Labrys monachus: one gene and its partner. The protein of the gene in region 1 interacts with the protein of each later gene in a pairwise test. Links are inferred from orthologs where the notes say so. Each region holds a gene or a part of one and is shown in the gene's direction. Other genes may lie near its edges. The genes, in order: pheT and secD.

Region 1 (11,160 bases):
TCGATCTCGATGGTGAGGTCCTCGCCCGCCTTCATGCCGTAGAAATAGCTGTGCGTCGGCAGCACCGAGACGGGACCGTATTTGCGCAGGGCATTGGCGTAGTCGACGAAGACCTTGGGATACATCAGGTAGGAGGCGACTTCCTGGCCGTCGAGGGCACGGTCGGCCTTCTTTTCGGCTTCCGCCTTGAGGGCGGGGATGTCGGCGTCGGGCAGGAGCGACCCCGGCCGCACCGCGATCGGCTTCTCGCCCTTCAAGGCGCGGTCCTGGATCGCCTTCGGCCAGCCGCCCTGGGGCTGGCCGAGATCGCCATGCATCATCTCGACCACCGAGGCGGGGAACGCCACCTCGCGGGCGGGATCGAGCACGTCGGCGACCGTCAGGCCCTGCGCCACCATCATCAGCGCCATGTCGCCGACGACCTTGGAGGACGGCGTCACCTTGACGATGTCGCCGAACATGTCGTTGGCGGCCCGATAGGCCTTGGCGACCTCGTGCCAGCGGGTTTCGAGGCCGAGGGAGCGGGCCTGCTCCTTCAGATTGGTGAACTGGCCGCCCGGCATCTCATGCAGGTAGACCTCGGAGGCGCCGGCCTTGAGGTCGCTCTCGAACGCGGCATATTGGGTGCGCACCGCCTCCCAATAGAACGAGATCTGGCGGATCGCCTCCGGATCGAGGCCGGGATCGCGCTCCGAATAGCGCAGCGCCTCGACGATCGAGCCGAGGCAGGCCTGCGACGTCGTGCCCGACATCGCATCCATCGCGGCGTCGACGACGTCCACCCCCGCCTCGATGGCGGCGAGCACGGTCGCCCCGCCGATGCCCGAGGTGTCGTGGGTGTGGAGGTGGATCGGCAGGCCCACCTCCTCGCGCAGGGCCTTGACGAGCTTGCGGGCCTGGGCCGGCTTCAGGAGCCCGGCCATGTCCTTGATCGCGAGAATGTGGCAGCCCGCCTTTTCGAGCTCCCGCGCCATCGCCACGTAATAGGCCAGATCATATTTCGAGCGGGTGGGGTCGAAGATGTCGGCGGTGTAGCAGATCGCGCCTTCCGCCAGCTTGCCGGCCTCCAGCACCGCGTCGATCGAGACCCGCATGTTCTCGACCCAGTTGAGGCAGTCGAAGATGCGGAAGAGGTCCATGCCGGCATCGGCCGCCTGCCTGACGAAATGGCGCACGACATTGTCGGGATAATTGGTGTAGCCGACGGCATTGGCGCCGCGCAGCAGCATCTGGGTCAGGATGTTCGGGGCGCGCTCGCGTATCAGCGCCAGCCGCTCCCACGGGTCCTCGGTCAGGAAGCGCATGGCGACGTCGAAGGTCGCGCCGCCCCAGCATTCGAGCGAGAAGAGCTGCGGCAGGCCCGCGGCATAGGCCGAGGCCGCGCCCGCGATGTCATAGGTGCGCATGCGCGTGGCGAGCAGCGACTGATGCGCGTCGCGCATCGTGGTGTCGGTGACGAGGACCTGGCTCTGCTCCTTCATCCACGCCGCGAATTTCGCCGGCCCGAGGGCCTCCAGGCGCTGCTTGGTCCCCGGCGCGGGCGCGCCGTCGAACACCGGCGCCTGCGGCGTGCGCGCCTCGGCCGGCGGACGCACGCGGCCGCGCGCCTCCGGATGGCCGTTGACGGTGACGTCGGCGATATAGGTGAGCAGCTTGGTGGCACGGTCGCGGCGCTTGGCGAACTGGAACAGTTCCGGCGTCTCGTCGATGAAGCGCGTCGTGTAGTCGTTGTTGCGGAACTTGGGATGCGCCAGCACCGCCTCGAGGAAGGGCAGGTTGGTGGCGACGCCGCGGATGCGGTATTCGCGCAAGGCGCGCGTCATGCGGGCGATCGCCTCCTGCGGGGTCGAGGCCCAGGCCGTGACCTTTTCCAGCAGCGGATCGTACCAGCGGGTGACCACCGCGCCCGAATAGGCGGTGCCGCCGTCGATGCGGATGCCGAAGCCCATGGCGCCGCGATAGGCGGTGATGCGGCCATAGTCCGGGATGAAGTTGTTCTCCGGGTTTTCCGTGGTCAGGCGGCATTGCAGGGCGTGGCCGCGCATATGGATGTCCGCCTGCGCGGGGATGCCGGTCTCCAGCACGCCGTTCGGGCCGAACGGGCCGATATGGCCGCCCTCGGCGATGCGGATCTGCGCCTTGACGATATCGAGGCCGGTGACGACCTCGGTGACCGTATGCTCGACCTGGATGCGCGGGTTGACCTCGATGAAGTAGAACTTGCCGCTGTCGGCATCCATCAGGAACTCGACCGTGCCGGCGCCGGCATAATCCGTGCCGCGGCCGATGCTGAGCGCCGATTCGCACAGCGCCTGCCGCGTGGCCTCGTCGAGATAGGGGGCGGGAGCGCGCTCGATCACCTTCTGGTTGCGGCGCTGGATCGAGCAGTCGCGCTCGAACAGGTGGACGAGGTTGCCATGGCTGTCGCCGAGGATCTGCACCTCGACATGCCGCGCCCGGCGCACCAGCTTTTCGAGATAGACCTCGTCCTTGCCGAAGGCGGCCTTCGCCTCGCGCTTGGCGGTGAACACGGCGTCGAGCAGCTTGTCCTCGCTCTCGATCGGCCGCATGCCGCGCCCGCCGCCGCCCCAGGAGGCCTTGAGCATGACGGGATAGCCGACGGCGCGCGCCGCCGCCTTGATCGCCTCGGCGTCGTCCGGCAAGGGCTCGGTCGCCGGCATCACCGACACGCCGACGGAGATGGCGAGGTTGCGGGCGTCGACCTTGTTGCCGAGGGTGCGCAGGGTCTTCGGGCTCGGCCCGATGAAGGTGATGCCGGCCGCCGCGCAGGCCTCGGCGAATTCCGGGCTTTCCGAAAGGAGGCCGTAGCCCGGATGGATCGCATCGGCCCGGGCTTCCTTGGCGACGCGGATCACCTCGTCGATCGAAAGATAGGCCTCGACCGGCCCGAGATTTTTCGAAGGGTCCTTGCCCTTGCCGACCTGATAGGCCTCGTCCGCCTTGAAGCGATGCAGGGAGAGCTTGTCCTCCTCCGCATAGATGGCGATGGTCGAGATGCCGAGTTCCGTAGCGGCACGGAAGACGCGGATGGCGATCTCGGAACGGTTGGCGACGAGCAGGCGGCGAAAGGGCGGGCGCATGGGCACTCTCATCCAGAGGGGCAGCACCCGACTTTATGTTGCAACGCGAAGACCGTTGCAACGGGCATCTGCCGAACAGCGCGCCACGCCCATTTCCTCGGCAATGCAAGAGGCGGAGGCCCCGCGCGAACGAGGCCTCCTACGATCCGCCGGGCCGGCTTGGGGCACGGCCCGGCGGATCGGTCCGGCTGCAGCGTCCGCCGGCATGCGGAGCTTCGGTCGGCAGCGTGGACCGAAGTCCGCCCTGCCTCGTCAGTAGCAGACGCGGACGCGTTCCCAGTGCCAGCCGTAATAGTCGGCGACGCGGCGGCGCTCGATATGGCAGCTGCGGTAATAGACCGGCTCGGAGTCGTAATAGGCGTTGTTGTAGGCGGCGCCGGCGAGCACGCCGCCGAGCAGGCCGAGGCCGGCGCCGGCCGCGAAGGCACCGTGATTGCCGTAGCGGGCTTCGGCGGAACCGGTGGTGGCGACAGCCGCGCCGGCCAGGGAGGCGGCAACCAGGGCACCGGTGAGGATCTTCTTGAACATCGTCGTCTTCCTCTCGCTGGATCTGCGCGGGCTTGCGCTCGATCGATGGGAAGATCATGGTCGAAGCCGGAAGAACCTGCCGTGCGAAACGGCACGGGCTCGTCCGGAGCACGGACGTGCCGTCCGCTTCTTCCTTTCTGCAGGCGCGACGTTTCCAAGAGCGGACAGGATGTCCGCGCTCCGGGATGGCATGATCGACAAGCTCGAATTCCTGATCGCCCTGTCCCGCGAACGGCATTTCGGCCGGGCGGCGGAGATCTGCGGCGTCACGCAGCCCACTCTGTCGGCCGGGCTCAAGCAGCTCGAGGGCGAGCTCGGCGTGCTGCTGGTGGCGCGCGGCTCACGCTTCCAGGCTTTCACGCCGGAGGGAGAGAAGGTGCTGGAATGGGCCCGGCGCATCGTCGGCGATGCGCGGGCCATGCGCCAGGAGGTCGATGCCCTCAAGCGCGGCCTGCACGGCCATCTCACCATCTCGGTGATCCCCACGGCGCTGTCGATGGTCGCCTCGCTGACCACGCCCTACCGGGCGCGCCATCCCAACGTCACCTTCACCATCCTGTCGCGCCCCTCGATCGGCGTGCAGCAGGAACTCGACGACCTCGCCATCGATGCCGGCATCACCTATCTCGACAACGAGCCCCTCGGCAAGGTGTCGGCGGTGGAGCTCTACCGCGAGACCTATTGCCTGCTTTCCGCCGCCGACGGCGAATTCGGCGGGCGCGACGAGGTGAGCTGGTCCGAGCTCGGGCATGTGCCGCTCTGCCTGCTGACGCCCGACATGCAGAACCGGCGCATCGTCGACCAATTGCTGCGCGGGGCGCAGGCCCAGGCGGTGCCGACGCTGGTGTCCAACTCGATGCAGGTGCTGCTCTCGCATGTGCGCACCGGGCAATGGTCGAGCGTGATGCCGTCGATCCTGGTCGAGACGCTCGGCGTCGGCGACAGGGTGCGTTCCATTCCCATCGTGAATCCGGACGCCCGCCATCTGGTGGGCCTGATCACGCCGCGCCGGGAGACGCAGACCCCGCTGGTCGCCGCCCTGATCGCCGAGGCGAAGCGCTTCGCCGCGCGGCAGGCCGAGGATGGGGTGCGCCGGCCTTCGGATCGGCCTCCGGCATGAAGAATGCGGTCGAAGACCGCCATACCGACGCCCCCCTTTGCATCTTGGCGCTCAACGCGCTATCGGCAGGGCCTGCGCAGAATGACTAGGCCTCCTCGATGAAATTCACGCTTTCCTGGCTCAAGGACCACCTCGACACCGAGGCGTCGCTTGACGAGATCGTCACCACGCTCACCCGCATCGGCCTCGAGGTCGAGGGGGTGGAAGATCGCGCCAAGAAGCTGGCCGGCTTTTCCATCGCCTATGTCATCTCGGCCGTGCAGCATCCCAATGCCGACAAGCTCAGGCTGTGCATGGTCGATACCGGCTCGGGCGAGCCGGTGCAGGTCGTCTGCGGCGCGCCGAATGCCCGCACGGGCATGAAGTCGGTGTTCTCGCCGCCCGGCACCTACATCCCCGGCAAGGGCATCACGCTCGGCATCGCCCCGGTGCGCGGCATCGAGAGCCGGGGCATGCTGTGCTCGGAATTCGAGCTCGAGCTCTCCAACGAGCATGACGGCATCATCGACCTGCCGGCCGACGCGCCGGTCGGCGTGCCCTATGCCGAGTGGGCGGGCCTGGGCGACCCGGTCATCGACATCAACCTGACGCCGAACCGGCCCGACTGCACCGGCATCGCCGGCATCGCCCGCGACCTCGCCGCCGCCGGGCTCGGCACGCTGAAGACGCCGCCGGTTGCCGCCATCGCCGGCGAAGGCCCCTGCCCCGTCGGCGTGACGCTGGATTTCGGCGACACCGCCCCGCTCTGCCGCGGCTTCGCCCTGCGCCTGGTGCGCGGCGTGCGCAACGGCCCGTCGCCGGCATGGATGCAGCGCCGCCTCACCGCCATCGGCTTGCGCCCGATCAGCGCGCTCGTCGACATCACCAATTACGTCACCTTCGACCGCGGCCGGCCGCTGCATGTCTTCGATGCCGGCAAGATCGCCGGCAACCTCGTCGTCCGCCGCGCCCGGGAAGGCGAAACCGTCCTCGCGCTGGACGGCAAGACCTATGCGCTCGACGAAACGATATGCGTCATCGCCGACGACAAGGGCATCGAATCGATCGCCGGCATCATGGGCGGCGAGCAGTCGGGCTGCGATGCGGACACCACCGACGTGCTGATCGAATCGGCGCTGTGGGAGCCGCTCAACATCGCCCGCACCGGACGCAGCCTCGGCATCAATACCGACGCGCGCTATCGCTTCGAACGCGGCGTCGACCCCGCCTTCATGGCGCCGGGCGCCGATCTCGCCACGCAATGGGTGCTGGAGCTGTGCGGCGGCACGCCGACTCAGCTCAGCGTCGTCGGCGCCGAGCCGATCGTGCCGAAGCGCATCGCGTTGCCGGCCGGCGAAGTGCGCCGCCTGACCGGCCTGGACACCGACGCCGAGGAGAGCGCCGCGATCCTCGGACGGCTGGGCTTCGGGGTCGGGCGCGGGACCGACGCGCTCGACGTCACCGTCCCCAGTTGGCGGCCCGACATCGAAGGCAAGGCCGACCTCGTCGAGGAGGTCATGCGCATCGTCGGCGTCGACAACATCGCCGTCACGCCGCTGCCGCGCGCCCCCCATGTGCCGCTGCCGGTGCTCACCGTGCTGCAGAAGCGCACCCGCCTCGCCAAGCGCAGCCTCGCCGCCCGCGGCATGATGGAGGCCGTGACCTGGTCCTTCATCGCCAAGGCGCAGGCCGAACGCTTCGGCGGCGGCCAGCCGGCGCTCGCGCTCGCCAACCCGATCGCCGCCGATCTTTCCGACATGCGGCCGAGCCTGCTGCCCGGCCTGATTGCGGCCGGCCAGCGCAACGCTGACCGTGGCGCGGGCGACGTCGCGCTGTTCGAGGTCGGCCAGATCTTCCGCGGAGACCGTCCGGAGGACCAGAAGATCGCGGCCTCGGGCATCCGGCGCAGCCAGGCCCGGCCGACCGGCTTCGGCCGGCACTGGTCGGCGCCGGCCGCCCCCGTCGGCGTGTTCGATGCGAAGGAGGACGCCTTCAGCCTGCTCGCCGCCCTCGGCGCGCCGGTCGCCAGCTTCCAGATCGTGCCGGGCGCGCCGTCCTGGTACCATCCCGGCCGCTCGGGCACGATCCAGCTCGGCCCGCAGAACGTCATCGGCTGGTTCGGCGAGCTCCATCCCGCCGCGCTGGAGACGCTCGACGCGGCGGGCCCGGTGGCCGCCTTCGAGATCATCCTCGACGCCATCCCCCAGCCGAAGGCGAAGGCGACCAAGACACGCGGCCCGCTCGCCGTGTCGCCGTTCCAGCCGGTCCGGCGCGACTTCGCCTTCCTCGTCGACCGCAAGGTGCGCGCGGCCGACATCGTGAAGGCGACGCAGGGCGCCGACAGGAAGCTGATCGCGGGCGTGTCGATCTTCGACGTCTATGAGGGCAAGGGCGTCGGCGAAGGGCAGAAATCGATCGCCGTGGAAGTCGTGCTGCAGCCGCAGGACAGGACGCTGACGGATGCGGAGATCGAAGCGGTGGCGGCGAAGATCGTCGCCGAGGTGGGCCGGAAGACCGGCGCCAGCCTTCGCGGCTGAGACCGGGCACGCCCGCCGGCGCCCGGGAGCCGAGCGGCCGTCCGCCTTCCCGGCAAGGTTGCCGGGGTGTCGCAGGGCTCGCTTTTCGATGCATGGTTACTTCTTGGTTACCCCTCCTCCTCTAGAATCATCCATCGGCCGGCTTTCCGCGCCCCCCGCGCGGAAAGCCCGGTCTTCCGGTTTCCATCCTGCATCGGTTCCGGCGCCCTCCTCCGCCGGATCATACCCCTGCAAAGGCCCCCCATGACACTGCCCGGCATTCTGGAAGCGATCGTCCTCGGTGTGGTCGAAGGCCTGACCGAGTTCATTCCCGTGTCCTCGACCGGGCACCTGCTGCTCGCCTCGCATTTCCTCGGCTTCGCCTCGGACGGCACCTTCGAGATCCTGATCCAGCTCGGCGCCATCCTGGCCCTGCTGCTCGTCTATGCGGAGAAGCTGTGGCGGATCGCCGTCGCCGCGCCGCGCGACCGGGAAGCGCAGCATTTCGTGGTGGGCGTCCTCGTGGCGTTCCTGCCGGCGGCCATCCTCGGCGCGCTGTTCGAGCACAAGATCAAGGAATATCTCTTCGACGTGCACATCGTGTGCTACGCGCTGATCGCGGGCGGCTTCGTGCTCATCGCCATCGACGAGATCAACTTCACCCGCCGCTTCAGCAATTGCTACGTCCTGCCGCTCCCCGCCTATCTGAAGATCGGCCTGTTCCAGTGCCTCTCGCTGATCCCCGGCGTGTCGCGCTCGGGCTCGACCATCGTCGGCGGCATGCTGGTGGGCCTGGACAGGCGCTCGGCGGCGGAATTCTCGTTCTTCCTGGCGATGCCGACGATGCTCGGCGCCTTCGTGTATGAATTCGCCAAGAGCTACCACACCATGACGCTCGACGGCCTGGGACAGACCGCCATCGGCTTCGTCGCCGCCTTCGTCTCGGGCCTGTTCGTGGTGCGCTCGCTGCTCGACTTCGTGTCGCGGCGCGGCTTTGCCATCTTCGGCTGGTGGCGCATCATCGTCGGCGTCGCCGGCCTCGTCGCCCTCTACACGATCGGCTGACGGGACCGCTCGCCGGCGCGGAGCGGCCTCACCGCTCCCGCCGATGCACCGTTCAGGCCGGCATATGCTCGAACTGGCCGGATTTGCGGAAGCGCCAGAGATAACCGGGCACGATGGCTTCCACGGTGGCGGCCTGGATGCCGAGCCCTTCCAGCGTGCGGCCTTCGGCCTGTGCCGCCGCCGAGACGATGTTGTCCCGGCGCAGCAGCGCGACCTGGTCGCGCGTCAGCGGCGCGTTGGGCAGGAGGCCGAGCACCGCCGCCTGGAGATTGGCGAGCGCGAAGGGCATCGGCACCAGCAGGCGCTTGCGGTTGGTGACCTTGAGCACGAATTTGAAGATGTCGCGCAGGGTCATGATCTCCTGCCCGCCGAGTTCATAGGTCGTGCCCGGCCGCAGGCCGCCTTCGACGCCGCGCGCCAGGACCTCGGCGACATCGCCCACGAAGACGGGCTGGAACTTCGTGTCGCCGCCGCCGATCAGCGGCAGGACCGGCGACAGGCGGGCCAGGGCGGCGAAGCGGTTGAAGAAATTGTCGTCCGAGCCGAAGATCGCGGAGGGACGCACGATGATCGCATCGGCGAAGGCCGACCTTACGGCCGCCTCGCCCTGTGCCTTGGAGCGCGCATAATGCGCCTCGGCGCCGGCCTCGCAGCTCAGGGAGGAGACATGGACGAGGCGCTGCACGCCCGCGGCCTCGGCGGCCCGGGCGATGGCGCCGGCGCCGAATGCCTGCACGGCATCGAAGCCGTTGCGGCCGTCATGCATGACGCCGACGAGGTTGACGACCGCCTCGGCGCCTTCCACCGCGGCGGCGATCGAGGCGGGATAGCGGATATTGGCCTGCATGCCGTGGATCTGGCCGACGGCCCCGGCCGTCATCAGGAATCGCGCCAGGTCCGGACGGCGGACGGCGACGCGCACGCGAAAACCGCGCTTGGCCAGCGACCGCACCAGATTGCGGCCGACAAAACCCGATCCCCCAAATACCGTGACCAGACGATCGCTGACAGGCGCCATTCTCTTCGATCCCCGAGATAAGCTCGATGCGAGGTTTCCTTAGCGCGGCAGGGTGGGCCTGTACAGGGTGCAGCGCAAAACCGGGATGGTTTTGCCGTCGCAACGGCGTATAGCGGAGAGGCACGCCGCCGGCGACCTTCAGCCCCCGGGAGAAGAATGTCCTCGTCCTTCCTGCCCCATGACAGCTTCGGCATCGGCACGCTCCGGCTCGACACGCTGATACGCCTGCGCTGGATGGCGCTCGCCGGCCAGCTCAGCGCCGTGCTCGGCGTTCATTTCGGCCTGCGGTTCTCGGTGCCGCTCGGCGCCTGCCTCGCCCTGATCGGCGCCAGCGCCCTCGTCAACCTGGTGCTGCGCCTGCGCTATCCGGCGACCGAGCGCGTCGATACGGCCCGAGCCGCCAGCTTCCTCAGCTTCGACATCATCCAGCTGGCGGCCCTGCTCTTCCTCACCGGCGGCCTCGAAAATCCGTTCGCCTTCCTTTTCCTCGCGCCGGTGATGATCTCGGCCACCTCGCTGCCGCCGATGCTCACTTTGGCGCTCGGCCTGCTGGCGATCGCCTGCGCCACCGTGCTGACCGAATGGCACCTGCCGCTGCCCTGGTTCGACGGCCAGAGGCTCAACATGCCGATCCTCTATGTCGCCGGCATGTGGTTCTCCGTCCTGCTCGGGCTCGGCTTCATCGGCATCTATGCCTGGCGGGTGGCGGACGAAGCGCGGCTCCTGTCCAACGCGCTGGCCGCGACGGAACTGGTGCTGGCGCGCGAGCAGCACCTCTCCCAGCTCGACGGCCTCGCCGCGGCGGCGGCCCATGAACTCGGCACGCCTCTCGCCACCATCGCCCTCGTCGCCAAGGAACTGGAAGTCGCGGCGCCGCAGCAGGGCGACTTCATCGACGACATCCGCCTTTTGCGCAGCCAGGTCGAGCGGTGCCGCGAGATCCTCGGCAAGCTCGCCTCGCTCAGCGAGGACAGCGCCGCCCCCTTCGACCGCCTGTCCCTGCCCCTGCTGATCGAGGAGGTCGCGGCGCCGCACCGCGATTTCGGCATCGCCATCGCCACCCGGTTCGAAGGCGTGGAACGCATCGCGCCGACGGCCGCACGCAATGCCGGCATGCTCTACGGCCTCGGCAACATCGTCGAGAATGCCGTCGACTTCGCCAAGTCCCAGGTGACGATCGTCGCCGCCTGGGATCCCAAGATCGTCACCCTCACCGTCAGCGACGACGGGCCGGGCTTTCCGTCCGAGATCATGGCGAGGCTGGGCGATCCCTATGTGACGCGCCGCCGCCCCCGTCCGCCGGGCCAGCCGGGCGGCGGCCTCGGCCTCGGCTTCTTCATCGCCAAGACGCTGCTGGAACGCTCCGGCGCCTCGATCTCGCTCGCCAACCGTGCGGCGCCGGAAAGCGGCGCCATCATCCGGCTCGAATGGGCGCGGGACATCTTCGAGCGTTAGCGGCGCGCCGGGGCGATGCGGGTGCCCTTCGCCGCCCCGCAAAGACCGGGGTTTGCAATCGCCGGCCGAGGGAATAAACGATATGCGCAGTTCGCGATGAAAATCCTTTGTTTCGCCGTTATACTTTGAGATGTGGCGATCTGCCGCGCAGTGTGAGTTTGTTTCATGGTTGCACCCGATTTCGCCGACCGTTCGCTCCTGCTCGTCGATGACGACAAGGCCTTCCTCCAACGGCTCGGACGAGCGATGGAGGCGCGCGGCTATGTCGTGACCACCGTGGACACGGTCGCCGACGGGCTCGCCCAGGTCGAGGGATCGCCGCCGGCCTTCGCTGTCATCGACATGAAGCTGTCCGACGGGTCGGGCCTCGACGTCATA
Region 2 (10,938 bases), 800 kb from region 1 along the record:
TCGCCAAGGAAAACGGCATCGACGAGTGGATGAGCGTCAAGATCGGGCAGCAGTTGAAGGTTCCGGGCGCCGCCGTCCGGGCGGCAGCGGCCGAGGTTCCTCAGCAGGCTCCGCGCGGCCATGCCGAGCAGGCGTTCGACAACCGGCCGCCGCGGGACGTTCCCGTCGCTGCCGCCACGGAAATGGCGCCGCGGCCGGCCGTGCCGGCGCGGCCCGCCAAGCCTGTCAAGATCGAGGCCGTCCGCACCGCCGCCACGCAGGGCCATATCGCCGCCAAGCCGGTGCCGGTCCGGTCCGCGCAGATCAAGCCGGTGGCCAAGCCGGCGACGGTGCGGCCTGTGGCGACCGCCGTCGTCAAGCCGGTCCATGTCGCTGAAGCGACGCCGCTCGCTAAGGTGAAGACCAAGCCTGCCCATCTGGCCGCCGCCGCCCCCTCCGAGGCGGAAAAGAGTGCCAAACTCAAGGCCGAAAAGCTCGCTTTGGCCAAATCCAAGCCGATATCCAAGCCGGTCGCGGTCAAGACCGCACGGGTGGAAGCCGCGCCGCAGCCTGCTCCCGCCGTCACGGCGAGCATTCCGCACGAGCCCGGCGACCAGCAGGCGGCCTCCCAGACGGTGGCCGTCGATGCGGCGGCTGCCAAGCCCGCCAATCCTGAATTCCGCTGGCCGGTCAAGGGACGCGTCATCCAGGATTTCGGCCGCAACAGCGACGGCATCAATATCTCGGTTCCCGAGGGCACCGAGGTCAAGGCTGCCGAGGACGGCGTGGTCGCCTATGCCGGCAACGAGCTGAAGGGCTACGGCAACCTCATCCTCATCCGCCATGCCAACGGCTATGTCACCGCCTACGGCCATGCCAAGGATCTGGAGGTCAAGAAGGGCGATGCCGTCAGGCGGGGCCAGGTCATCGCCACGGCGGGGCAGACCGGAAACGTCACCTCGCCTCAGCTCCTCTTCGAGGTGCGCAAGGGCGCCGCTCCGGTCAACCCCCGGCAATATCTGGCAGGCAACTGATCAAAGGAATCCGTTCGTCGCGAGACCCCGAATGGATGGACCTCCCCGAGGGTGGAAGCACCCCCGGGGAGGTTCTCGTTTATGGGCCGGGCGTCCTATGCGCTCAATGGAGCGAGCGGCCGAGCCGGCCGGCGAGGTCCTGCACATATTGCCAGGCCGTGCGGCCGGAGCGGGCGCCGCGCGTCGTCGCCCATTCGAGCGCCTCGGCCTTCATCCTGCCGCGGTCGAGCTCCAGGCCGAAATGGTCCGCATAGCCGAAGACCATGTCGAGGTAATCGTCCTGGCTGCAGCGATGGAAGCCGAGCCACAGGCCGAAGCGATCGGAGAGGGAGACCTTCTCCTCCACGGCCTCGCCGGGATTGATCGCCGTCGACCGCTCGTTGTCGATCATGTCCCTCGGCATCAGGTGGCGCCGATTGGAGGTCGCATAGAAGATCAGGTTTTCCGGCCTGCCCTCGACCCCGCCTTCGAGCGCCGCCTTGAGGGATTTATAGGTGGTGTCGTCGCTGTCGAAGGAAAGATCGTCGCAGAAGACGATGAAGCGATAGGGGGCGGGGCGCGTGAGGTTCATCAGTTCGGGCAGGCTGTCGATATCCTCGCGATGGATCTCGATCAGCTTGAGGCCGCCGACCTTGGCGTCGATCTCCGCGTGGGCCGCCTTGACCAGGGAGGATTTGCCCATGCCGCGTGCGCCCCAGAGCAGGGCATTGTTGGCCGGAAGGCCGCGTGCGAAGCGCTCGGTGTTCTCGACCAGCAGGTCGCGCACGAGATCGATGCCCTTGAGGAGCGGCATCGCCACCCTGTTCACCTTGGCGACGGGCTGCAGATATTTCTCGCCGGCCTGCCAGACGAAGGCATCGGAGGCGTCGAAATCGGTCCGGTGCCGGGGAGGGGGCGCAAGCCGCTCGAGCGCCTCCGCGATCCGGACGAGCAATTGGGACAATTCGGAAGAGGAAATATCGGACATGGCAACCAGCGTATCCATCGAGGCGGGGCATCCATGTAGCGCGGGAGCACCGGCGAGGAAAGCCGCGGCATCGCCGGCGGAGGAGGCTTGAAGCGTTCCGCCGGCCGTGCCAGACCCTCGCCATGCTGCATGCCATCCACCACATCGCCGTCATCTGCTCGGACTATGCGCGCTCGCGCCGCTTCTATGCCGAGATCCTGGGCCTGCCCGTTCTCCGGGAGGTGTGGCGGGCGGAGCGGGGATCGTGGAAATGCGATCTGGGCGTCGGACCGGCGCAGATCGAGCTGTTTTCCTTTCCCTCCCCTCCGCCGCGCCCGACCACACCCGAAGCCTGCGGCCTGCGCCATCTCGCTTTCGCGGTGCCGGCGCTCGAGCCGGTGATCGCCCGTCTTACGGCCCACGATGTCGCGGTCGAGGCGGTCCGGATCGATGAGCATACCGGCCGCCGCTTCACCTTCTTCAGGGACCCCGACGGCCTGCCGCTCGAACTCTATGAGGAGCCGCCTGCCGGCCTCCCTCCTTCCTGATTCGGCGCCGCGCCGCCGCGTCTCCATCCAGGGTGCGGCGTTGCGCATGAAATTTTTGTCATCTGAGGTGCCGAAGGCGTGCGCCGGGAACGGAAGAGGGCTATTTTCGGGGTGAATAAGGGCCGGGAATCCAGGCTGTCACCACGGCTTGGCAGAAGACCGGCAAAAACGCGCTCCGGCCCGGAAAAGCCGGCCATCCGTTTGCTTTCGGTGGCCGGATCACTATAGTCCGCCCCGAATTTGCGGCGGACGGGTTCGTCCGCTTTCCCGAGAGGCCATTGTGATGTTCACGACACCTGCCTTTGCACAGGCAGCCCTAGGCGGCGATTTTCTTTCCGGTACGTTCGGCACGCTGTTGCTGCCGATCGCCATGTTCGTGATCTTCTATTTCCTCCTCATCCGTCCCCAGCAGCGGCGTGCCAAGGAACAGCAGGCCATGCTCAAGGCCGTGCGCCGCGGCGACATGATCGTACTGACCGGCGGGCTGATCGCCAAGGTGGTCAAGGCCGTCGAGGGCGATGCGGAGATCGAGGCCGAGATCGCGGACGGCGTGCGCGTGAAGGTGGTGCGCGACATGATCGCCAGCGTCCGCTCCAAGACCGAGCCGGTCAAGAAGGCCGAGACGGTCTGACGCCGGCCGCGACGCTTGCGACGCCGCCCCGACGAAACAAGACCTGGAGAAGGGCTGCGTTTGAGGTAGAACGCCGCCACGCTCCGGGAGAAGCCTGCCAAGGCTTGGAAACGTCCCCGCCATGCTGCATTTTTCCCCCGCCAAAACGGCCTCGATTCTCATAGCGCTGCTCATCGGTCTATGGCTGGCCGCCCCCAACGTCATGCCCGAGAGCTGGCGCAATGCGATGCCGTCCTGGCTCCCGCATCAGACGCTGACGCTCGGTCTCGACCTGCAGGGCGGCTCCTATTTCCTGCTGGAAATCGACCAGAACGCCGTCATCAAGGACCAGGTCACCAATCTGCGCAGCCAGGCGCGCCAGACGCTGATCGACAACAAGATCCGCAGCCAGGCGGCGCTGCAGGGCAGGGGCGTCCTCGTGACGCTGCCCAATCCGGCGGATACGGCGCGGGCACTCGAATTGCTGCAGCCCCTGGGCAATGCCGCCGACGGCAATCTGTTCGGCGTCGGAAGCCGCAGCGCCGACATCACCTCGTCCTCGCCCGGGCAGATCTCCATCGTTCTCACCGATGCGGGACTGCGTGAGCGCATGCAGCGGATCGTCGAGCGATCGATCGAGATCGTCCGCCGCCGCGTCGACGCCACGGGCGTGACCGAGCCGCTGATCCAGCGCCAGGGCGATGACCGTATCGTCGTGCAGATGCCGGGCCTGCGGGATCCGGAGCGCTTCAAGGGCCTCCTGAAGCAGACCGCCAAGCTCGAATTCCGCCTGGTCGATTTCAGCATGTCGGCCGAGCAGGCGCTGCAGACGCGCCCGCCGATCGAGTCCGAGATCCTCTATTCCCAGGATGGTCGCGTTCCCTATCTCGTGCAGGACCAGGTGATGGTGGCGGGCGAGGACCTCGTCGACGCCCAGGCGACCTTCGACCAGCAGACGCGTGAGCCGGTGGTTTCCTTCCGCTTCAACACCAACGGCGCCCGGCAGTTCGGCCGGGTGACCGAGGAGAACGTCAACAAGCCCTTCGCCATCGTCCTCGACAACAAGGTGCTGTCGGCACCGGTCATCCGCGAGCCGATCACGGGGGGCTCCGGGCAGATCTCCGGCGATTTCACCACCCAGCAGGCGCAGGATCTGGCTCTTCTTCTCCGCTCCGGCGCCTTGCCCGCCCCGATGACCGTCGTCGAGGAACGCACGGTCGGCCCCGGTCTCGGCCAGGCCGCGATCCATTCCGGCGAGATGGCCGCCCTCGTCGGATCGCTCCTCGTCGTCGCCTTCATGATCGCGAGCTACGGCCTGTTCGGCATCATCGCCTCGGTGGCGGTCGCGCTCAATGTCGGCCTCATCTTCGGCCTTCTGTCGCTGCTGGGCGCGACGCTCACCCTGCCGGGTATCGCCGGCGTGGTGCTGACCGTCGGCATCGCCGTCGACTCCAACGTGCTGATCTATGAGCGCATCCGCGAAGAGGTCCGGGCCGGCCGCACGGTGCTGATGTCGCTCGACGCCGGCTTCGCCCGCGCCCTGGCGACCATCCTGGATTCCAACATCACGACCTTCATCGCGGCAGCCGTGCTGTTCTTCGTCGGCACGGGCGCCGTCAAGGGCTTCGCCGTGACTCTCGGCATCGGCATCATCACCACGGTCTTCACCGCCTTCACGGTGACGCGTCTGCTGGTTTCCTGGTGGTATCGCGGGGTGAAGCCTCGCTCCATCCCAATTTGATAGATTGATGGAGTGAGCACGGTGCGCCATCTTCGCATTGTCCCCGACAACACCCATTTCAGCTTCATCCGCTTCCGGCGTTTCAGCTTCCCGGCCTCGGCTGTGCTTTCCATCCTGGCCCTGGTGTTCTTCTTCACCCATGGCCTGAATTACGGCATCGACTTCAAGGGCGGCATCTCGATGGAGGTCTCCGCGACCTCCGGCAAGGCGGATATCGTCGGCGCGCGCGCCAAGCTCGAACCGCTGCAGCTGGGCGAGATCCAGATGCAGGAATTCGGCAGCAACGGGCAGATGCTGATCCGCATCGCCCAGCAGCCGGGCGGCGATGCGGCCCAGCAGGTCGCGGCCGAGAAGGTCAAGGCGGCGCTGAAAGGCGACTACACCTTCGACAGCGTGCAGGTCATCGGGCCGAGCGTGTCGCAGGAGTTGGTGACCGTCGGCACCGTCGGCATCTTCGTCGCCATCGCCTGCATCCTGGTCTATCTGTGGTTCCGCTTCGACTGGGAGTTCGCCGTCGGCGCCATGATCGCCAATGTCCACGACATCGCGCTCACCATCGGCTTCCTGTCGGTCACGCAGATCGAGTTCGACCTGACGAGCGTCGCGGCCCTCCTCACCATCCTCGGCTATTCCCTCAACGATACCGTCGTGATCTATGACCGTATTCGCGAGCTGCTGCGCAAGTTCAAGAAGAAGCCGCTTCCCGAACTGCTCGACGAATCGATCAACGCCACGCTCTCGCGCTCCGTGATCACCCATGTTACGGTGGCGCTGGCCCTGCTGGCGCTGCTTCTGTTCGGCGGCCAGGCCATCCACAGCTTCACGGCCACCATGCTCTTCGGCGTCGTCCTGGTCGGCACCTACACGTCGATCTTCATCGCCTCGCCGATCCTGATCTATCTCGGCCTTCGGCCGGGCAGCCGGAGCGAGGCCGAGGACAAGCCGGAGTAGGACGGATGACGGAGCCGGAAGCGGCGGCGGGCGAGCGGCGTTTCCTGCCGCAGGTCGTTCCCATCGAAGCCTACGGTGAAGGTGGCTTCCGCTTCGGCGGCATGTCCCATCGCGGCTCGATCCTCTGCCTGCCCTCGGGCATGCATGCCTGGGCGCTGGCCGGCCCGGCCGAATTCTCGCTCGAGACGTTCCAGCCCGTCTTCGCCGAAGCGGCCGGGATCGAGATTCTGCTCGTCGGCACGGGCGGGGACGTCGCCTTCTTTCCCGAGGCGCTCCGCTGGCGATTCCGCGACCACAGGATCGGCCTCGAAGTGATGCCGACCGGCGCGGCGGCGCGCACCTGGAACGTGCTTCTGGCGGAGGACCGGCGCGTCGCCGCCGCGCTGATCGCGGTGCCATGACGGTCGAGGACAGCCCCGTCGCTCCCGCCGACCTGGCCTATTGCGAAGACCTGCTGCGCGAGCTCGACCGGGACGCCTGGCTCGCCTGCCTGTTCGCGCCCGCCGAGCATCGCGCCGGCCTGTTCGCCCTTCACGCCTTCAATTGCGAGATCGTCCGCGTCCGCGACGCCGTGTCCGCGCCCTTGCCCGGCGAGGTCAGGCTGCAATGGTGGCGGGATCTCCTGGACGATGCCGCCCGGGGAGGCGCGTCGGGCAATCCCGTCGCGGCGGCCCTGATCGCCACGATCGGACGCTACGCACTGCCGCGCGCGGCGCTGACGGCGCTCGTCGATGCCCATGTCCACGATCTCTACGACGATCTGCTTCCGACCGTGACCGATCTGGAAGGCTATTGCGGCGAGACCGCTTCGGCCCTGTTCCGGCTGGCGAGCCTCATCCTGGCGGATGGCGGCGATGCCGGCCCGGCGGATCTCGCCGGGCATGCCGGCGTCGCCCAGGGTATCGCCGGGCTCCTGAAGAACGCGGCGCGCCACGCCGCACGCGGGCAGATCTTTGTGCCGGCCGATATCGTCGCCAGGCATCAGGGCGCGCAGGACGACATCCTCAACGGCCGCGACAGCGCCGCGGCGAGGGCGGCCTTCGCGGACGTCACGGCGCTCGGCCGCAAGCATCTCGCCGCCGCGCTGGCCCTGCTTCCGAGCGCACCGGCTGCGGTCGCGCCCGCCTTCCTGCCGCTCGCCCTCATCGAACCCGTGCTGCGGCGGGTGGCAAGGCCCGGCTTCAATCTCTTCCGCGACCGGGCCGAGCCGCCGCAATGGCGCCGGCAATGGCATTTGTGGCGCTTCGGACGCCGCCTGCGCTCACTGAAGCAGTGAGGGCCGGCCGCCCGACTCGGCGATCCATGCAGCGAGATCCTGAAGGGCGCGCGCGCTCATCGCCCGTTTCTTCGCCTGCGCCTTGTCCGTGCCGCGCAGCCGCTTTCCGTCCTCGCCCTTCGGGCTGACGTCGAGCGGCGGGAACAGGCCGAAATTGACGTTCATCGGCTGGAACGAACGCGGCCCGCTTTCCTCGACGACGAGATGGCCGCCGGTGATGTGCCCGAGCAGGGCGCCGATGGCGGTGGTGGGAGGCGGGGTGAGCGGCGGGACGCCGAGCCGTTCGGCGGCGGCGAAGCGCCCGGCGAGCAGGCCGATGCTGGCGCTTTCGACATAGCCCTCGCAGCCGGTGATCTGGCCGGCGAAACGCAGCCGCGGCATCGATTTCAGCCGCAGGGAGCCGTCGAGCAGCAGGGGGGAATTGATGTAGGTGTTGCGGTGGAGCCCGCCGAGCCGCGCGAATTCGGCGCTCTCCAGGCCGGGGATCATGCGAAAGATCCGCGTCTGCTCGGCATATTTCAGCTTGGTCTGGAAGCCGACCATATTGTACAGCGTGGCGAGCGCGTTGTCCTGTCGCAGCTGCACGATGGCGTAAGGCTTGACGGTGGGATCCCTGGGGTTCGTCAGCCCGACCGGCTTCATCGGGCCGAAGCGAAGGGTTTCGCGGCCGCGCTCGGCCATCACCTCGATCGGCAGGCAGCCGTCGAAATAGGGCGTGCCCTCGAAGTCCTTGAAGCTCGTCTTGTCGCCGGCAATGACGGCGTCGAGGAACGCCTCATATTGCTCCCTGGTCATCGGACAGTTGATGTAGTCCGCGCCGCTGCCGCCGGGGCCGGGCTTGTCGTAGCGCGACTGGAACCAGGCGATGTCCATATTGATGGTATCGCGGTGAACGATCGGGGCGATCGCGTCGAAGAAGGCGAGGGACGCTTCGCCGGTCAGGCCGGCGACGACCTCGGCAAGGGCGGGCGAGGTGAGGGGGCCCGTCGCAATGATGGCATTGTCCCATTCCGGCGGCAGGGAATCGACCTGTTCGCGCCGGACCTCGACGAGGGGATGGGCCGAGAGCCTGGCCGTCACCGCCGCGGAAAACCCGTCGCGGTCGACCGCCAGCGCACCGCCGGCCGGGACCTGATGCGCGTCGCCGCATGCCATGATCAGCGAATCCAGCCGCCGCATTTCCTCATGCAGGAGGCCGACGGCATTGGTCTGCGCATCGTCGGAGCGGAAGGAGTTCGAACAGACGAGTTCGGCAAAATCGGTGGTCTTGTGCACCTGGGTGGGCTGGACCGGCCGCATCTCGTGCAGGATGACGGGGATTCCAGCCTGGGCGAGCTGCCAGGCGGCTTCGGAGCCGGCGAGACCGGCGCCGACGATATGAACGGGGGAGGATGTCATGCCCCGCTTCTAGAGCATGAGGGCCGCCGGTTGAAGCATTCATGCGCCGGCGGCGGCAAAAACCCACCCTGCCGGCTGCGCTTGCGGCGGCACTTCGGTCTCGCGGGCCCGGCGGTGAAAGCCGCAGGCGGGCCCGGACCGAAGCCTTGCCTTCAGGAGCGGGCGGCCTGGCGCGCAATCGCCCGCACGTCGGCCGGATTGATGCCGATGTCGAACAAATCGCGTTCGTTCAAGCGCCGGAGCTCAGCCAGCGTCTCGCGCTCGCGGCGCCAGATGCGGACACGCTCGATCAGAGCAGCGAACAACATGATCGGGTTCCTTCTCGTCGAACCTGTTTCGGAGCACATTCTCCGTCATGGCTGATGGACTGGAGAATGCCCCATGTTGCGCTGCGCTGGTAGATGCTGCAGCGCACAACAACCATGCATAAATGCATCGCTCTGTCATAAAAACGTGCGATTTAGACATTTTCGCCAAGTTGCATGCGAAATTGACATAGCTCATGGTTTTCGCTGGCCGCTCGATCCTTGGCATGCGGTCGAGTCGGCAGGCTGTCTCGATTCCGGAATGCCCTTGCGGTACTCTCATGAGAACGGAACGTCCCGAGGGACGCCCGGCGTCAGGGAGAAGCATGTGGGTGGCAAGATCCTGAATCTCGACGATCTCGATTTCATGGAATTCGGGCACGGCGTGGCCTATCCGGGCGCCGGGGACGCCGACGAATCGTATCAGGCGCGCATCGGCATGATCGGCACCCGCGTGGGCGCACGTCAGCTCGGCTGCAATCTCACGGTGGTACCGGCCGGAAGGCGAGCCTTCCCCTTCCACAGCCACCGCGCGAACGAGGAGATGTTCTTCGTTCTCGAAGGCCGGGGAGAGGTCACCATCGGCGACGAGAGCTTTCCGATTCGGCAGGGGGACGTCATCTCATGCCCTGCCGGTGGACCGGAAACGGCGCATCAGATCGTCAACACCTCGGACGCGGACCTCAAATATCTCGCCGTCAGCACCAAGATCTCGCCGGAAGTCTGCGACTATCCGCGGACCGGCCGCTTCGGCGTCTCGGTCGAACAGCCGCCGGGAGCGAAGGGGGAGCCCAACGCGTTCCGCTTCATGGGCCGGGCCCGCGACAGCCTTCCCTATTGGGAGGGCGAATAGGCCGGGGCCGGCGGCCACAAACAAAAAGCCGCCACCGGCGGCTTGTGTCTCGGCCCCCTATTCGGGGTCCTCAGTCTGGTCGGTAGCGATCAGGCCCGGGCGGCCTGGCGAGCGACTGCGCGAAGCTCGTCAGCATTGACGCCGATATCGGCCAGATCGCGTTCGTTCAGACGCTTGAGTGCGGTCAACGTCACGCGCTCGCGGCGCCAAGCGTAGACACGTTCAATCAAAGCAGCAAACAACATGATCCTATTCCTTCGTCCGAACGCGCTTCGAAGCCCTTGCTCCGTCGCCGTTCACCCCTGTCTTATGACGTATGCGCCAAGCGTGAGGTAGGGGTTTGATGGCGCCTCAGGCATGCATAAATGCATGTCTTCTTGAGAAAATCGTTCATAAAGGAGGAATAAGGCCGCATCTCAGATGGTGACCACCCAGACATGCATGGCTCAAGCTATTCAGCCGCCTCCGTCCGCTGCCTGCGCTGCGGACGCCGCTCCATGACATCGCGCAGGAAACGGCCGGTGTGGGAACGCGGCTCGCGGATGATCGCCTCGGGCGTGCCCTGCGCGACGACCTCGCCGCCGCCGTCTCCCCCTTCCGGTCCCATGTCGATGACCCAGTCGGCCGTCTTGATGACTTCGAGATTGTGCTCGATCACCACCACCGTATTGCCCTGTTCCACCAATTCGTGCAGCACTTCGAGCAGCTTCGCCACGTCGTGGAAATGCAGCCCGGTGGTCGGCTCGTCGAGGATGTAGAGCGTGCGCCCCGTCGAACGCCGCGCCAGTTCCTTGGAGAGCTTCACGCGCTGGGCCTCGCCGCCGGAGAGGGTGGTCGCCTGCTGGCCGACCTTGACATAGCCGAGGCCGACCCGCGCCAGCGTTTCCATGGTGTTGCGGATGGTCGGCACCGCCTTGAAGAAATCGGCTGCCTCGTCGACGGTCATGTCGAGAACATCGGCGATCGATTTGTTCTTGAAGCGGACCTCCAGCGTCTCGCGATCATAGCGCTTGCCCTTGCACACGTCGCAGGTGACGTAGACGTCGGGCAGGAAGTGCATCTCGATCTTGATCACGCCGTCGCCCTGGCACGCCTCGCAGCGGCCGCCCTTGACGTTGAACGAGAAGCGGCCCGGCTGATAGCCGCGCGCCTTGGCCTCCGGCAGGCCGGCGAACCATTCGCGGATGGGCGTGAAGGCGCCGGTATAGGTCGCGGGATTGGACCGCGGCGTGCGGCCGATCGGCGACTGGTCGATATCGATGACCTTGTCGATGAGTTCCAGGCCGTCGAGCCGGTC

What was found.
Region 2: the proteins of pheT (region 1) and secD interact in binary tests that used the Escherichia coli proteins (3 or more experiments, as listed by UniProt). The link is inferred for Labrys monachus from one-to-one orthologs.

Annotation. Positions count from the first base shown.
Region 1 is NZ_JAUSVK010000001.1:2,259,631-2,270,790, reverse strand. Bases 4,477-7,556 are described here. They hold pheT (phenylalanine--tRNA ligase subunit beta), read left to right. Parts: upstream 4,477-4,847; coding sequence 4,848-7,265; downstream 7,266-7,556. Other genes in these bases: J3R73_RS10245 (undecaprenyl-diphosphate phosphatase), read left to right, coding at 7,509-7,556; J3R73_RS10255 (LysR family transcriptional regulator), read left to right, coding at 4,477-4,749. In the rest of the region: pyc (pyruvate carboxylase), read right to left, coding at 1-3,101; J3R73_RS10260 (hypothetical protein), read right to left, coding at 3,354-3,629; more of J3R73_RS10255, read left to right, coding at 3,820-4,476; more of J3R73_RS10245, read left to right, coding at 7,557-8,309; J3R73_RS10240 (complex I NDUFA9 subunit family protein), read right to left, coding at 8,362-9,327; J3R73_RS10235 (ActS/PrrB/RegB family redox-sensitive histidine kinase), read left to right, coding at 9,484-10,782; J3R73_RS10230 (ActR/PrrA/RegA family redox response regulator transcription factor), read left to right, coding at 10,948-11,160.
Region 2 is NZ_JAUSVK010000001.1:3,055,928-3,066,865, reverse strand. What follows is about bases 2,701-5,558. They hold secD (protein translocase subunit SecD), read left to right. Parts: upstream 2,701-3,259; coding sequence 3,260-4,858; downstream 4,859-5,558. Other genes in these bases: secF (protein translocase subunit SecF), read left to right, coding at 4,880-5,558; yajC (preprotein translocase subunit YajC), read left to right, coding at 2,791-3,138. Outside these bases: J3R73_RS13865 (peptidoglycan DD-metalloendopeptidase family protein), read left to right, coding at 1-1,013; J3R73_RS13860 (ATP-binding protein), read right to left, coding at 1,117-1,980; gloA2 (SMU1112c/YaeR family gloxylase I-like metalloprotein), read left to right, coding at 2,103-2,507; more of secF, read left to right, coding at 5,559-5,809; J3R73_RS13835 (Mth938-like domain-containing protein), read left to right, coding at 5,815-6,210; J3R73_RS13830 (phytoene/squalene synthase family protein), read left to right, coding at 6,207-7,085; methylenetetrahydrofolate--tRNA-(uracil(54)-C(5))-methyltransferase (FADH(2)-oxidizing) TrmFO, read right to left, coding at 7,071-8,483; J3R73_RS13820 (DUF1127 domain-containing protein), read right to left, coding at 8,636-8,791; J3R73_RS13815 (cupin domain-containing protein), read left to right, coding at 9,117-9,641; J3R73_RS13810 (YjiS-like domain-containing protein), read right to left, coding at 9,731-9,886; excinuclease ABC subunit UvrA, read right to left, coding at 10,093-10,938. UniProt on the Escherichia coli protein: Part of the Sec protein translocase complex. Interacts with the SecYEG preprotein conducting channel. SecDF uses the proton motive force (PMF) to complete protein translocation after the ATP-dependent function of SecA.